2 linked regions of the Paraglaciecola psychrophila 170 genome follow. Each later gene encodes a partner of the first gene's protein in a complex. Links are inferred from orthologs where the notes say so. Each region holds a gene or a part of one and is shown in the gene's direction. Other genes may lie near its edges.

What was found.
Region 2: the proteins of C427_RS19315 (region 1) and C427_RS16125 are in contact, whole or in part, in a crystal structure (PDB 1YFN), measured with the Escherichia coli proteins. The link is inferred for Paraglaciecola psychrophila 170 from one-to-one orthologs.

What each region holds. Positions count from the first base shown.
Region 1 is NC_020514.1:4,411,571-4,419,951, reverse strand. Bases 2,068-4,761 are described here. They hold C427_RS19315 (ClpXP protease specificity-enhancing factor), read left to right. Parts: upstream 2,068-3,059; coding sequence 3,060-3,464; downstream 3,465-4,761. Other genes in these bases: C427_RS19305 (phosphoheptose isomerase), read right to left, coding at 4,130-4,723; C427_RS19310 (BON domain-containing protein), read right to left, coding at 3,548-4,126; sspA (stringent starvation protein SspA), read left to right, coding at 2,413-3,045; C427_RS19325 (cytochrome c1), read left to right, coding at 2,068-2,223. Also shown: petA (ubiquinol-cytochrome c reductase iron-sulfur subunit), read left to right, coding at 1-219; C427_RS19330 (cytochrome b), read left to right, coding at 221-1,489; more of C427_RS19325, read left to right, coding at 1,486-2,067; C427_RS19300 (YraN family protein), read right to left, coding at 4,766-5,140; C427_RS19295 (penicillin-binding protein activator), read right to left, coding at 5,127-7,070; rsmI (16S rRNA (cytidine(1402)-2'-O)-methyltransferase), read left to right, coding at 7,208-8,047; C427_RS19285 (FAD:protein FMN transferase), read left to right, coding at 8,050-8,381. UniProt on the Escherichia coli protein: Enhances recognition of ssrA-tagged proteins by the ClpX-ClpP protease; the ssrA degradation tag (AANDENYALAA) is added trans-translationally to proteins that are stalled on the ribosome, freeing the ribosome and targeting stalled peptides for degradation.
Region 2 is NC_020514.1:3,673,373-3,682,008, reverse strand. Bases 3,607-6,555 are described here. They hold C427_RS16125 (sigma-E factor negative regulatory protein), read left to right. Parts: upstream 3,607-4,740; coding sequence 4,741-5,370; downstream 5,371-6,555. Other genes in these bases: C427_RS16115 (SoxR reducing system RseC family protein), read left to right, coding at 6,368-6,555; C427_RS16120 (MucB/RseB C-terminal domain-containing protein), read left to right, coding at 5,327-6,367; rpoE (RNA polymerase sigma factor RpoE), read left to right, coding at 4,116-4,697; nadB (L-aspartate oxidase), read right to left, coding at 3,607-3,876. Also shown: tRNA-modifying protein YgfZ, read right to left, coding at 1-515; C427_RS16145 (FAD assembly factor SdhE), read left to right, coding at 676-927; C427_RS28580 (protein YgfX), read left to right, coding at 914-1,357; C427_RS25980 (hypothetical protein), read left to right, coding at 1,686-1,877; C427_RS25065 (MaoC/PaaZ C-terminal domain-containing protein), read left to right, coding at 1,889-2,113; more of nadB, read right to left, coding at 2,278-3,606; more of C427_RS16115, read left to right, coding at 6,556-6,856; lepA (translation elongation factor 4), read left to right, coding at 7,029-8,636. UniProt on the Escherichia coli protein: An anti-sigma factor for extracytoplasmic function (ECF) sigma factor sigma-E (RpoE). ECF sigma factors are held in an inactive form by an anti-sigma factor until released by regulated intramembrane proteolysis (RIP).

The sequences.
Region 1 (8,381 bases):
CACTTGGGATGTTCACCACAACATTTAAAAGATGGTGCATTTGAAGAATATGTTGAAGGTGCCCCAGAGGGCTTTTTCTGTCCATGTCACGGCTCCAAGTTTGATATGGCAGGGCGAGTTTTTCAAAATGTACCCGCAGGCCTAAACCTAGTTGTGCCGCCTTATATGTATATTGACGATAACACTATCTTGATTGGTTCCGAAGAAGGGGCAGCATAAAATGTTGAAAAATTTGATGGAATGGGTTGAGTATCGCCTTCCCATAATGCGCGTTGCTAACCAGCACGCCATTCAATATCCAGCACCCAGAAATATGAATATTTGGTATATGTTTGGATTTTTGGCGACTATAGTCTTAGTTAACCAAATCGTGACAGGTGTGTGGCTAACTATGAGTTATACACCTACTGCTGAAGAAGCCTTTGCTTCAGTAGAATACATCATGCGTGATGTTGAATACGGTTACATACTGCGCTATATGCACAGTACTGGCGCATCCGCGTTCTTTATTGTTATTTACTTGCATATGTTCAGAGGCATGATTTACGGTTCTTATCAAAAGCCACGTGAATTACTGTGGTTGTTTGGTATGTTTATTTACTTAGCACTTATGGCAGAAGCCTTTATGGGATATGTCCTTCCTTGGGGCCAAATGTCCTATTGGGGCGCTCAGGTAATCGTATCGTTGTTCAGTGCTATTCCAGTAATTGGTCCAGATTTAGTGATTTGGATACAAGGCGACTACGTTATTTCTGGAGCAACATTAAACCGCTTCTTTGCGCTACACGTTATTGCACTTCCTTTAGTTATTGTGATTTTAGTGTTCTTACATATAGTCGCATTACATGAAGTAGGTTCTAATAATCCAGACGGAACTAACGTTAAACGTAAGAAAGGTTCGCTTAGCGAAGAAGAAAAAACCAAGTATAAAATTCACGAATATTACACAGATAAATACGATATTCTTGACGACATCGTCCCGTTTTTTCCACACATAGTCTTGAAAGACTTGGTCGGGTTTGCTGTATTCTTACTTGTGTTCTGCTACATCATGTTCTTCATTCCAGAAATGGGCGGGTATTTTCTAGAGGCGCCAAATTTTGAGATTGCTAACCCGTTGAAGACCCCTGAACATATTTTCCCTGTATGGTACTTCACACCCTTCTATGCAATTTTGAAAGCTGTACCTCATAAATTAGGCGGTGTTATTGCAATGTTCTCGGCCATTATTTGCTTAGCTTTATTGCCTTGGATTGATAGAGGAAAAGTGAAGTCTTGGCGCTACCGTTGTGGCTTACATACTTGGAATTTGCTTACGTTTGCTGCAGTATTTATATTCCTCGGTTACTTGGGTGGTACTCCTCAAGAAGCATGGAAAATTACTGCATCGCAAATAGCGACCATTATGTATTTCGGTTTCTTTGTTTTATTGTTTTTGTACAGTAAAAACGAGCGGACTCATCCAGTACCAACGAGGATCACAGAATGAAAAAGATAATTTTTATATTGTGCTTGTTGGTACCAATTGTGGCCAGTGCTGCTGGTGGCAGCAAAGTACCTCTAGATAAGGCTGAATACGACTTGACAGATAAAGCGTCTTTGCAATCCGGTGCACAGACCTTTATGAACTACTGTTTAGGTTGCCATCAAATGCAATATCAACGGTATCAGCGTACTTTTGAAGACTTAGGGATCCCCTTAGCACTTGGTCAGGAAAACTTGCAGTTTACGGGTACAAAGCCCGGTGACCATATTAAAAATGCTATGCCGACTGAATCTGCCGCTAAATGGTTTGGTGCGCCGCCACCCGATTTAACGTTGACGGGTCGAGTTCGAGGTGCAGATTGGATTTATACTTACCTAAGATCCTTCTATGCTGAAGACGGAACTACCTTTGGTGTAAACAATATGGTATTTGCAAACGTGGGTATGCCTCACGTGTTGCAAGAGCTTCAAGGTTTACCAAGCAAAACCTATGAGACAACTTTGATAGACGGACAGATGGTTGAACGTTATGTTGGCATTAAAGCAGACGGAAGCGGACAGCTAAGTGCACCCGAATATGACAAAGCGGTATTAGATTTGGTTAACTACTTAGTTTATGTCGGTGAGCCTTCACGTTTGCAGTCTGAGTCTATAGGCCGCTGGGTCATGATTTTCCTATTAGTATTGTTAGTTTTGGTTTATTTACTTAAGAAAGATTATTGGAGAGATGTACACTAATTCAGCAAAACTTTGTTTGGAATTTGATGTATAATCCGCAAAATTTTTTGGAAGGGGCTATATATAATGTATATGCCCCTTTCTTATCCGTTTTTAATTAGTTGATTGACCTACTAATCACTAGTAAAAGAACAAAGCAAGATGCCTAAGGCACGATGCGATTATGTATGACATATAGGAGAAATATAAATGGCTGTAGCCGCCAATAAGCGTTCAATAATGACGTTATTTTCAGACACGATAGATATATACAGTCACCAAGCACGCATAGTATTAGCGGAAAAAGGTGTAGGCGTAGAAATTAGTTTTACGGTTCCTGACGAGTTACCTGAAGATCTGCTCGAACTCAACCCCTATGGTACTGTGCCTACTCTTGTTGATAGAGAGTTGGTTTTATATAATTCACATATCATAATGGAATATTTGGACGAGCGTTTCCCGCACCCACCTCTTATGCCGGTTTATCCTGTATCCCGTGGGCAAAGTCGTTTGACTATGCACCGTATACAAAATGATTGGTATGTACTAGCAGAAAAAATCATGGCTAAGAAAGGCGATCTAGAAGCAACGCGTAACGAGTTACGTGAAGCGTTTTTATCTTTAGCACCATTATTTGCTGAAACACCTTATTTCATGAGTGAAGAATTTAGCTTAGTTGACTGTTACCTAGCACCATTATTGTGGCGTTTACCTGCGTTGGGTATCGAATTAACGGGTACGGGTAGTAAAGACGTGAAAGCATATATGAAGCGTATTTTTGAGAGACCTTCTTTTATAGCGTCATTGACAGATCAAGAACGTGAAATACACAATCCTCTATAAAAGGACAAAGTGATATGACACCTAATCAGCCATACTTATTACGTGCATTTTACGAGTGGATTGTAGATAACAATCTTACTCCGTACATAGTGGTCGACGCGCATTACGCTGGTACTCAAGTGCCGCAGGAGTTTGTTCAAGACGGCCAAATAGTGTTAAACATGTCTCCATCGTCTACTGGTAATTTACAGTTAGGTTTAAATGACATTATGTTTGACGCTCGTTTTGGTGGTGTGCCAAGGAATATAGTGGTTCCTTGCCCAGCAGTATTAGCTATTTACGCCAAAGAAAACGGTGCGGGTACAGTCTTTACTGTTGAAGAAAACATCGCTTCTGATGAAGTAGAAAATAAGACTGATGGCAATGAGACTAATCAAAAACCCAAAAAGGGAAAGCCTACTTTAACAGTTGTTAAATAGTCGAATTAGAAATATTCAATTAAAAAAGCGCTTAGAGGCGCTTTTTTTATTTGAACTAACATATTGTTTAGTCCGGCTCAGAGTTAAGAATATTCAAACGCTTTTATTACTTGTTTGACACCACTAATATTACGGGTGATTTCTACAGCAATATTCGATTCATGTTCACTGACCAATCCCATCAAGAATACCTCGCCGTTTTCGACCTCTATCTCAATGTGCAGGCCATCTATACGCTTATCAGCGATCAGTTTCGTTTTGATTTTTGAGGCAATCCATGCGTCATTCGCCACTACGCTTGCAGGTATAGGAGAGCCTAAACGAATTTGGTTGTGTAGTTTTTTTATGTTTTTTACTGACGAAGCAAGATTTTCTGCTTGCTGTATAAGTGCCTGAGTCGGAGCCTGACCTACTAACAGGGCAGTACCATTAAATACTTGAACCGAAATGCTGGTTTGTTCATTTATTGCAACGTCATTATATATAGCAGTAGAGATACGGCCGGCAGTTGTTGTATCGTCAACCTGGGTGCCTATTGTACGTCGGTCATGTGCAACCGACACTGCACCTACTCCAGCCCCTATGAGCAACCCTGCACAGCTTTGTAACAATAAGGTTGTTGAGATCAACAAGGGGATGTAAATGTTTCTTGGTTTTAACATATTTTACTCCTGAAAATTTTCAGGGAACAAACAATTGTCAATTCCCTCACAAAGGCTATGCACCACTAAATAATGGACTTCTTGAATACGTGCGGTTCTATTTGAGGGCACGCGGATTTCTACATCATGCTGGCTGACTAATCCTGTCATTTGACCGCCATCCATACCCGTTAAAGCGACTATTGTCATATCACGGCTTAGTGCCGCTTCCATCGCTTTGATTAAGTTTTGTGAATTACCACTAGTGGATAAGACAAACAAAATGTCACCAGCTTGACCCAAGGCACTGACTTGTTTTGAATAAACTTCTTCGAATGTAAAGTCGTTGGCTATTGAAGACAATGTGGCACCATCTGCAGTTAACGCTAGTGCAGGTAAACTGGGCCTCTCACGTTCAAACTTATTCAGGAGTAACGATGAAAAATGCTGTGCAATGACAGCTGAGCCACCATTGCCGCAGCATAATATCTTGTTACCGTTAATCAATGCATTAACCATCATGTAAGTCGCGTTAGAAATATGCTCAGGTAATAACTCAATTGAGGCAATTTTAATTTGAATACTTTCTGTAAAATTGGCCTTAATGCTTTCTAACATAACTCTCCTAATAAATTAATAACTTTTCATCGCAGCAATGGGTTAAACGCTTTTTAACCAATTGATGTTTTGCTGTTGCTGGCCTTTTCCCTCTATGGCCACTAGGTCGATTCTATGTGGGACAATGCTAGGGTTGAAACCTTTATCCTGCATGTAATGCATAACAGCAGATTCAAATTTACGTTTTTTCCTAGCATGAAAAAACTCTATAGCAGAGCCGTATTGACTCCGACTTCGGTATTTCACTTCTACGAAGACCAGTTCGTCCCCGTCTTGCATGACTAAGTCTATTTCACCTGTGCGACAACGATAATTTTGCAGAATAAATGTAAGACCTTGCTGTTCTAAAAAGGTTCGAGCAATACGTTCTGCCTCACTACCGATTAAAGGTGAGAGGGCCTGCTTAATCCATTTCAATTAACTTTACTCGGTCTTGGGCAACTTGTGCCCATAGTAAACGTCTGTGTAATACACCCTTGTCGTCTACATTGATTTTACCGGTTAGACCATAACTGACGACTTGTGGCAGTGTCTTTAATCGACGTAAATTAGGCAATAAATTGTAGGCATCAAAACCCATAGCAAATAACCTTAACAGGGTATCCTGTTTTTGTGGCCAAAGTTGTGTGGTTTGTGAAGCTAAACTCTGCCAACTATGATCGGGCAACATCCAAGGCATATCTGTGAATGTGAGGTTACGTAAATCTCTCAGGCTGTTACTGTTTAAATCTAGGCTATAACTACGTGAAGATGCAAATACCGACAATGACTTTTGAGCGAATGGACTTAGGCTTGCTTCGATAATAGGGTTGAGCAACTGGGCTTGTTCAGGGTTGGCAAATAATACTATGGCATCGATATCTCGACGATTTCTTTCTACTCCAAACACTTCGACATCAGCCAATACTTCCATTTGTCTGATGCGCTGCTTACTTTGGGCTACATCCAACATTTCTGATACACGGTTCCGCATGTTTTTACTGTCTGTAAATATAGTTAAGTCTGGTTGAATTGCATTGGGTGCTTCTTGCCACTTGGCGACAAAAGCTTCTGCCATTCTTTGTGTTGTTGGATTGTTTGCTGCAAAAACAATTGGTCTAACTAATTGTTTTTGTTGCATATGTAACGCTAATTGCTGAGCTTCGTCTTCTGGTGCTAACGAAAAGTAATAATGTTCCGCCACGGGAGAACTTGGCTCAAATAAATTGCCTAATTGATTAATTGTGATTGTTTTTGTTTTTAACTGCACTCTGTTGAGTGCCAAAAGAATCTTATCTGAGGGTAAAACCTCGGTCAGTTCAGTAATTTGTTCTTTAACCAATGGCCCTAAAACCACATCAAAATCAGCGACCAATGTATTTAATTGCTGTGCTGTTTTTAACGCAGAATCAAAAAAGCGTATTTCACGATATTGCTGAACGTTGTCTTGAGCTATGTTGCCTGTTGCACCGTCATAATCAGATGAATTGTTTGAAGTAAATTTTGCGTTGGGCAAATCTTCCAAATATGCGGCCAGAATGCCCTCTTTTATGGCTAAGCCTTGATTCGCGAGTCTGCCCGTTAGTGGTAACAATACCGCGATGCGTTTAGCCTGAATCGGTTCTTGCTGCAACGAAAATTGTATTTCTTCTGGAAGGTTAATCACCAATGGGTGACCCAAGTGTCTACTCTGCCAACTAACTAATTGCTGGTTAAACATCTCCGGCTTTAATGCAAAACGTTTGACAATGATGGCAAGCTGTAGCCAAGGTTGCAATGACGGCTCTGATAAGCGGGCATTTTCTAATTCAGGTAAGTCTAGTGCTTTGATCCATTCCCAAATGGTTCGAGTTTTATCCAGTTCTTCCATATTGGTATTTTGCAATGCTATAGCAGCTTCTAACCATTGTTTTTTGTTAACATGAAGTTGAGATTGCAAAGCAGCGATGCGAGCTTGATATCCATAAGCACCAGTCAAATTAGTCAGTATCGCCTCCACTTTATGAAACGTTTTATCAGACAAAATTAAATAACACTCAGCTAAAATCAGATTGGCGTGAGTGTAATGGCGGTTGTCTTGTAACTCTGCTTGCAGCACTTTTAGCAACTTAATACTTTTTGGGCATTGCTGTTCTGCCTGCAATGATTCTGCGGCCTGTATCAGATAATTATTACGTTGGTACACATCAGCGTTGTTTACATAATTTTGTTGTGCACGGGTTAGGTAGTAATTACTGTCTTTTGCTTCTTCTGTGATTTTTTCTGATGGCGAGACTAAAGTTTTTGGTGACTGCCGAGTAGAGTTACTCGCACATGAGAGTAAACATAAAATAGCGACACAAAATACAACAAACGTTCGAAATCTCATCGCTGATATCCATTAAATAATATGTTTAATAGTTTATAGTAACGGTTATAAATATCTAATGCTTTGTGACTAGGTTAGGAGATAAAACTTATACTTAGACAAACCTTAGATGATCCCTTTAATTTGGAGAGTTAGCATTGATTGAATCAGGCACGTTATTTATCGTCGCCACGCCTATTGGCAATCTGGAAGACATCACACACAGGGCTTTACGTATATTGACTGAAGTTGATTTGATTGCGGCTGAAGATACACGGCATAGTCAGCGTTTATTGCAACATTACGATATTTCGACGCGATTAACTTCATTACACGATCATAACGAATCGCAGCGGGCTAAGCAGCTTATCGAAAAGCTTAAATTGGGCGAGAATATAGCCTTGATTTCTGATGCGGGTACACCACTGATCAGCGACCCAGGGTATGGTTTAGTCAGTCAGTGCCGAGAAGCCGGGGTTAAAGTTGTACCATTACCTGGTCCGTGTGCTGCCATCACCGCATTATGTGCTGCGGGCTTAGCAACTGACAGGTTTAAGTTTGAGGGTTTTTTACCGGTCAAGGCTGTGGCCAAACAGCAGGCATTACAGCGTTTACTGACTGAGACCAGCACCAGTGTGTTTTATGAATCTCCCCGCAGAGTGGCAGACACTGTCAGGCAAATCGTAGCTGAGTTGGGTGAAGCCCGACAAATGGTGGTGGCAAAAGAGCTTACCAAAACTTTTGAAACGTTTTACTCCGGTAACGCCCAAGCTTGTTTGACTTGGCTTGAAGCTGATGCAAATCATCAAAGAGGTGAATTTGTATTAATGATTGCGGGTGAAAAACAGGATCAGACAGAAGTGTCAGATGATGCACTTAATTTACTTAAATTGTTAATGAAAGAATTACCCCTTAAAAAAGCGGCAGCTGTGACGGCTGAGCAATACAATTTAAAGAAAAATCACCTTTATCAGCTTGGCCTAGAATTAAAGTTATGAAGATGCAGGGCATCCTAGCCTCGCCAGTATTGTTGCTGTGTATGATGGCTTATTCAGGGCTTTCATATGCAAAGTGGTTTGAAGACAACCAAGGGATCATGGGCACCAATATTCACGTCGAACTTTGGAGTGAGTCTGTGCAGCAAGGTAAAGATGCCACTCAAGCGGTAATGGCCGAAATGCAGCGTATTAATCAATTAATGAGTCCGTATATTGAAAGCAGTGAGTTGAGTCAGCTTAATAGCCGTGGCTCTATATCCGCAGTGCCCGTATCAAAAGAGTTATTTGAGCTGATTTCTTTATCTGTTGAATTGGCTAAGGAGACAGATGGGGC
Region 2 (8,636 bases), 740 kb from region 1 along the record:
TCGCCTAGAGGCAGTTGTTTTTCAGCCTTACAGGGTTGTATAACTAAATAACGTTGTTCTGGCTGTTCAACAGACATAACTATGCCATTTTCGTTTGAAATAACGTTTCTATCTCCGGTGGGCAATTGGTCGAATATCTTGGTAATCATATCTTCAAACTGTTCACCACTGCCGCCGGTTATCTGCCAGTTGTCGGTTTGGTTAGTGATTTCAACTTTTGCGAATACTCCATATTTTTTTAATTCGGAGAAGGATTTTTCTAATACAGATTTATGTGTAATTAATAAAATCGTATCTTGCCAAAGGAAACTGTAAAAGACACTCCAAACTTTACCTTTAAAGTCACAGTGACTGCCTAGCAGTGAATTTTTTTGAGTCAGTTTATTAACGTCAGCTGTTATCTGGCCTTGAAGATATGTTACTTTTTCTTCACCAGTAAGCTGAATAACTCCGCTATTGATAAGTTTATTTGTATATTGTGCCGTTTTAATTTTGTTTTTGTGCGTTTGTGACATTGTTTGTTCTCTATTGCTAATAAGCGCTAGGAATTAATATGGGGTACGAGTTTGATTTAGCAAGGAAAGAACTGAAATCAACTACTTAATACTGCTATTATTGACCTAGTAATTTGATTATCAAGTTATGCATTAAATTATTTACTATAAGAGGTTATAAATGTTTGATAAAAAACGATATGGTCGTTTGAAATGGGCATGTCGCCGCGGAATGCTAGAGCTTGATGTACTTTTTATGCCTTTTGCAGAAACAGGCTTTAATGAATTATCCGACCATCAGCAGGAGGTTTTTGAGCGATTGCTAACTAGTGATGATCCTGATTTATATGCCTGGTTTATGGGACATCAACCTTGCGATGATACAGAATTTAGTCAAATGATTAAACATATTTTAAGTCGTGTCAAAGTATAGAGTTGAGATTAAATCGTCCAGATTGCTGGTTATTCTCCAGCTGCTGAGCTATGTGCTTATAGTATTTTCAATCTTCAGTTGGCAAGATAAGAGTATTCAATATCAAACTTTAGTGCAAATATTGGCTCTTTGCACTCTCACAATTTATATTTTTAAAACCGTATTTAATACTTTGTGTCAAAAGCATTCTCCAGTTGTTTTTTCTCAATGTGGAGAATGGGTTGAAACAAATTTAGGAGAACAAACAAGTTGGAAAGTGACGGATAAATCTAGAGTCAGTTTTTTTCTTATATTTATTCATATGATTTCACCACTTAATTATAGCCAGTCGAAATGGTGTCTCATCTACAGAGACCAAGTGAGTAAACGCGATTTCCGTAGATTATGCCGTGTCGTTATATATCAACAACAAACTGCAGGTAAGGATTAAGTTATGGAGTATTCCTATACAGACATAACCAAGCTTACGAGTATTCCAGACATAAGGATACAGTTGATAAAAGCGGCCTTTAAAAAACAAGTTACAATGCTCTGGAGTTTTCAAAGGTTACTCTGCCCAGCAAAATACTGTATTTCGATGGCCTTACAATTGATGCAGATGTTAGCAAGCCTTTTCATCAATTAGTCGACTGGGACCCTATGTCTGAGTTTGTTCACCCCTGTTATTTATATTATTTGGCATTTCCTCTGCATGTCAAGTTGCTTTACTGCCTGAATTTATGATTACTTTATTAGGCTTAGTCCATGTAAGTAATCAGATGAAACAACTTCGGCCAATTAAGAAAACTGAAAGATTAATTGTGTCTACTTGTTTTAGAGAATTAGAGGTGCATCCTAAAGTATGGTTATTTTCGATTAAGGTCGAATTTCACAGTGGATTTGAATTGGTATGGCAAAGTACGAGTACTAATTTATTTCGCGCTGAACATGATTCGTCTTTTCTCCTATAGTTGGATCTTCGTTGACGTCTTTAACTCAACCCTTAAATACTACATGGGATCTTAGTAGCACTTTAGGTCGTCAATATGCGAAAGTATCTGGTGATTTTAACCCTATACATTTAAACAAGTGGTTGGCTAAATTATTTGGATTTCAACAGCACATTATTCACGGAATGTTGACCAAGTCTTATTGTATCTCTGCATTGCAAAAGGTGACCCCCCTCTCTATTTCTAAACGCCTTTGAAGTTAACACTACATTCAAGCAACCTGTGTATTTGCCAAGTGAGGTAACTTTGTCAATTCAACCTTATATGTATGAAAGTTCTCATGATGAACTACATTTTAAGGTGGTAGGTAAGCAGATTAACCTCCAGCAACAACCACTACATATTATTGGTAAAATTATCTCTATTTAACATTGTTCTTAATTATAGTGGGTTTGGGATCATCAAGTTTGTTAGGGTAGTCGAGGTTAAAGTGCAAGCCTCGACTTTCTTTACGTTGTTTAGCGCACTTTACTATTAACTCAGCCACTGTAAGTAAGTTTCTAAGCTCAAGTAAGTTATTACTAACTTTGAAGTTAGAATAATAATCATTTACCTCCTGTTGTAATAATTCTATTCGATGACTTGCACGCTCCAATCGTTTATTGGTTCGCACAATACCAACATAATCCCACATAAATAAACGTAACTCATGCCAGTTGTGTTGAATAATTACTTCTTCATCAGAGTCACTTACCTTGCTTTCATCCCAAGCATTAACTTTCTCTTCGAGTACATCTTTATTTAGTCTAGTAGATATATGAGCCGCAGCAGAATGTGCGTAAACAATACATTCCAAAAGAGAGTTACTTGCCATACGGTTTGCACCATGCAGGCCAGTATACGCGACCTCTCCAATGGCATATAGATTGGCTATATCAGTTTTTGCATATTTATCTGTAACAACGCCGCCGCAACTATAGTGCGCTGCAGGGACAACAGGTATGGGTTGTTTCGTAATATCGATACCTAAAGAGCGACACTTCCGATAAATATTTGGAAAGTGCTTAACGATAAAATCACTAGGTTTGTGACTGATGTCTAGGTACATACAATCAGCACCTAAACGTTTCATCTCAAAATCAATAGCTCTAGCGACAATATCACGAGATGCCAAATCACCTCTTTTATCAAATTTATGCATAAAAGGTGTGCCATCCGGATGACAAAGTTTTGCTCCTTCTCCTCGTAACGCTTCGGAAATTAAAAAGTTTTTAGCATCTGGATGATATAAGCATGTTGGATGGAATTGATTGAATTCCATATTCGCAACACGACAACCTGCGCGCCAAGCCATGGCAATCCCATCACCACTAGAGACGTCTGGATTAGACGTATATTGATAAACTTTACTTGCACCTCCTGTCGCTAGCGAGACAAATTTACTGCGAATGATTTCCACCCTTTCTCTTTTCCTATTCCATACATAAGCGCCTAGTAGGTGGTTTTCAGCATGTTGGCTTTTGATAAGATCAACGGCATTATACCGCTGAAATAAATGAATGTTAGGGTGTTGCTGTACTGCTTCAATAAGGGTAACTTGAACCGCAGCACCTGTTGCGTCTGCTGAATGTAAAATTCGTCTGTGGCTATGACCACCTTCTCTGGTTAAGTGAAACCGGGTTTCACCGTTTTCTGAGTTTTCTCGGTCAAATGGCATTCCAAAATCTATTAGCCACTGCATACATGTTTTGGCTTGAGATGCTGTGAATTCGACGGCATCCTTGTCACATAATCCGTCGCCGGCTAAAAGTGTGTCTTCAACATGCGATGCAATAGAATCATTTTCATCAAACACGGCTGCAATACCGCCTTGGGCATATTTGGTGGAGCCTTCAGAAATATCACTTTTACTTAATACGATCACTTGGCAATGATCGGCAAGTTTTAATGCGTGACTTAAGCCTGCAGCGCCACTTCCAATAATAAGTACGTCACATTGATGTTCAATAGTAGAGTGCATAAGGTAGAATAGGTATTAATTGATTATTTGTTTGGCAATACTAATTTACAGATTTTAAATTACAATGCTTTTCATAAATGAATATAGATAAATGTCGGTGGTTACTGGTTAATTAATTGTACATTGCTGGTTATTTTTGAAAATAAATTGGTTTAATTAGAACTTTTCAAATTTCATAGAGTCAATAGTATTGCTTGCATGAGCCGTAGTATATTTTCCCACAGGAGTAAGGGCTCGAAATGAGCGAGCAGATAGCAGACCAACAGATTGTTGAAAGAGTACAACGCGGAGACAAAAACGCTTACGGGTTGTTGGTAACGAAGTACCAACACAAAGTATCTTATTTAGTCTCCAGGTACGTTAAAAATTCAGGGGATGTGGCAGATGTGACGCAAGAAGCGTTTATTAAAGCTTACAGAGCACTACCAAATTTTAGAGGTGATAGCGCATTTTATACTTGGTTATATAGAATAGCTGTAAACAGTGCCAAAAATTATCTTGTGTATCAAGGAAGAAAGCCTCCCGCAAGTGATGTTGATGCCGAAGAAGCAGATTATTATGACGGCAGTGATGCATTGAAAGAAAATAATTCACCCGAGAAAAATTTAATGTCACAGCAAATGGAAAGGCTGTTGTTTGACGCCATGGAAAAGCTGCCCGAAGATCTCCGTATGGCTATCAGCCTGCGCGAACTAGAAGGCTTAAGCTATGAAGATATTGCTAATGTGATGGATTGCCCGGTAGGAACCGTAAGATCGAGAATATTTAGGGCTAGAGAAGCATTGGATAAAGTAATTCAACCATTATTAATGAATGATTGATTTTCTATTAAAGTAGAAATTATACTAGCGGGAACCATACTGTATGTCGCAGAAATTTGAAAATTTATCAGCCTTAGTCGATGGTGAACATGATATATCCACCTCATCGAGTAGCCTTTTGTTAGATGCGGTTAAAAATGATGCTGAATTGCAACTGAAATGGAAAAGTTACCATCTTATTCGTGATGGTTTACGCCAAGAACTACCAGCAAATATTAACTTTGATATCGCTGACAAGATAGCCCAAGCCATAGAAGCTGAACCTGCAATACTGGCTCCGAAGAAAACTTGGCGCGACCTACCTCTAGTTAATAATATTATTCCTTTTGCTAAACAAGGTGGGCAAATGGCAATCGCTGCATCTGTAGCTGTTGCGATGATTATTGGAGTCCAGCAGGTTAATCAGTCTGAGGTAAACCAACCTTTTAATGCAGCACCGCCTATCCCTGGTATTCAAGGTGGTTTATCACCAGTCAGTTTTGACCAAACTCGCTCTATACCTAACTCTGATGTGGTTCAACAAAAACGCCGGATTAATGCGTATTTAACAGATCATAATCAACAAATACGCTTTAAAACTATTCAGTTAAGTAATGATAAATCTGCGATAATGAGCCAAGACAATAATAATGAAGAGGCGCAATCAGACATTGTTGAAAACATTCCACAATAAAATTTATTGCAGAGTCTTACTGGCTCTTCTACTAACTTTTTTTGTTCCTTTGCAAGCATTTGCTCAGGAACAAATCTCGAGCGAAACATCTAACAGTTCATATCCATCTGATAGCGCTCGGGCATGGTTAGATAAAATGTCAAATGCTGTTAAGTCTCTTAATTACACTATATCCTTTATTTTGTTGAAGCCTGAAGTTGATTCTCAACCCTATCTTTGGCGACATGGTGTGAATGAAGATGGTATTGAGATGGAACAACTTAATCTTTTAAACGGCCCGGGTAGGGAGGTCGTTCGTATCGGTGATAAAGTCAGTTATTTTGAACCTAACGTTCCACCCTATAGTTTGCAGTCATCTATTATTAATGGGCCTTTTCCTAGCGAGTTTTTTCAACTTCCTGAAAAAATAATGTTAGGTTATGAATTTATTTTGGTGGGGCGGAGTCGTATTGCCGGTCGTGCTGCGCAACAGATTCGTATCATCAGCAAAGACAATAGCCGTTTTGGTTTAAATGTTTGGCTTGACCAGGAAACTGGATTGTTATTAAAAATGAATATGTTTGGTCAAGAAGCTCAGCTTATAGAGCAAATTCAAGTGACGGGATTACAAGTTACCAAAGAACCGGACCCTTTCTTCGCAAAAATTGAGCCCGGAATGTTACCTGAAGTAGTAAACTTTAGACCCAGTGTTCCATTAAATTCACCGTGGACAATTGGTTATATTCCTAAGGGAATGACAATACTCAAAAGAGACCTGCGTCGTTTATCAGGCTCAGGTGAAGTGGTTGAATATATTATGCTGAGTGATGGTTTAGTTGATGTCTCTGTGTATTTGCAAGAGAGAGAAAATAATAAGCCGCAAGAAAATTTAGTGGGCACAGTCCAATCTGACACATTGTTAACTATTGAGCATGGTGAATTGAATATAACAATTATCGGCAAGCTTCCAGCTGCCACCGCTAATGCAATAGCTAAATCGATTAAAAGAATTAACTAAATGATTGAAGAAATTGGGGTTATTTCTGCGATAGAGCAACACGACTTTCAACAAGTTGTCATCGTTGAAACACAAATTAAGTCAACTTGTGGAAGTTGTGAAGCTCAGTCCAACTGCGGAACAGGAGCAATAGCAAAAGTTTTTGCATCAAAGCGAGAAACTTTACGATTTAGATTGAATGAGATAGTTGAAGTGGGGCAAAAAGTTAGTTTAGGTATCCCAGAAGAAAATCTGCTTAAAGCATCCGCGATGGTTTATTGTCTACCTTTATTTGCCCTTATTTTGTCTGCACTTGTTGGACAAAGCGTCTTTCCCCTACTTGGACTGATGTCAGAAAGATGGTTGATTTTATTCTCGGTTATTTGCAGCTATTTGACTTTTAGATTTGTGCGTCGTTTTTTATGTAATTCTGATCAGGGGGAATTTCACCCTCGTATCCTAAAAGTTTTTCCTTTAGAAATTGATAATATCCAAGTTAAACAAGTATAAGTTTCACTTTCTATCACAATAACCAACAAACAATACTCATGTTGTGTCGCAAAGTGATTGATAAAACTGTAAAATTCCTCTCTATTTAATTTTTTGTCCCATACTCTAGCAGCCGATGTTTGTTTTACTAGTTGCTTGGAAACAAAACCACTTGGTGATTTTCTAAAACTTTATGCAACATAAGCACATACGTAACTTCTCAATTATTGCTCATATAGACCACGGTAAATCAACTCTTTCTGATCGCTTGATCCAACATTGTGGAGGATTGACCAGCAGAGAAATGTCTGAACAAGTCCTCGACTCAATGGATATTGAGAAAGAGCGTGGCATTACAATTAAAGCGCAAAGTGTCACGCTTAACTACACCGCAAAAGATGGTCAGACTTATCAATTAAATTTTATCGATACGCCTGGACACGTGGACTTCTCTTATGAAGTGTCTCGTTCACTTGCAGCCTGTGAAGGTGCTCTTCTGGTTGTTGATGCTGGTCAAGGGGTTGAAGCGCAGACCTTGGCAAATTGTTATACCGCTATTGATTTGAATATGGAAGTGGTGCCCATCATTAATAAGATTGATTTGCCACAAGCTGAACCCGACCGTGTCGCTGAAGAAATAGAAGATATAGTAGGTATCGACGCTCTCGATGCAGTCCGCTGTTCTGCCAAAACAGGTATTGGAATAGAAGATGTACTAGAGGTTATTGTTCGTCAAATCCCGCCTCCTGAAGGTGAGATAGATGCGCCTTTAAAAGCTTTAATTGTTGATTCTTGGTTTGATAATTATCAGGGTGTTGTATCTCTTGTGCGAATTATGCAAGGTGAGTTACATAAGAACGATAAAATCAAAATTATGACAACGGGTGGCATTCATCAAGCTGATAAAGTGGGTATATTCACACCTAAAGCAAAAGATACAGGGGTGTTAAGAGCCGGTGAAGTAGGATTTGTCATTGCTGGTATTAAAGAAATTAATGGGGCTCCAGTAGGGGACACTATTACTTTAGCGAAGCGCCCTGCAACTGAAGCTCTTCCGGGCTTTAAAAAGGTCAAGCCTCAAGTATACGCAGGCCTGTTTCCTATTAGTTCTGATGACTATGAAGACTTTCGTGATGCATTAGCAAAATTAAGTCTCAATGATGCATCTCTGTTTTTTGAGCCAGAAAGTTCATCTGCACTAGGTTTTGGTTTTCGTATTGGTTTCCTCGGTATGTTACATATGGAAATCATCCAAGAACGTTTGGAGCGTGAATATAATCTGGATTTGATTACCACTGCGCCTACCGTGGTGTATGAAGTGGTCACCAAAGAGGGGGAAACTATCTATGTAGATAACCCTTCAAAATTACCTGCTGTGAATGACATTGAAGAGATTCACGAACCGATAGTTGAAGCACATATTTTAGTGCCGCAGCAATTTCTTGGTAATGTTATTACTTTGTGCGTAGAAAAACGTGGCATGCAAACCAGTATGACTTATCACGGTAAACAAGTAGCTGTGAGTTACGATTTGCCGATGGCCGAAGTGGTGATGGACTTTTTCGATAAACTTAAGTCAACCAGTCGAGGTTTTGCATCTCTTGATTACAATTTCAAACGTTTCCAAACGGCTGAAATGTCACGCTTAGATATTTTGATTAATGGCGAGCGTGTAGACGCACTAGCGATGATCACGCACAAAGATCACGCCGTGACTCGTGGTCGGCAGTTAGTAGAAAAACTTCAAGAGCTTATCCCAAGACAAATGTTTGATATTGCTATCCAAGCGGCTATTGGAAAT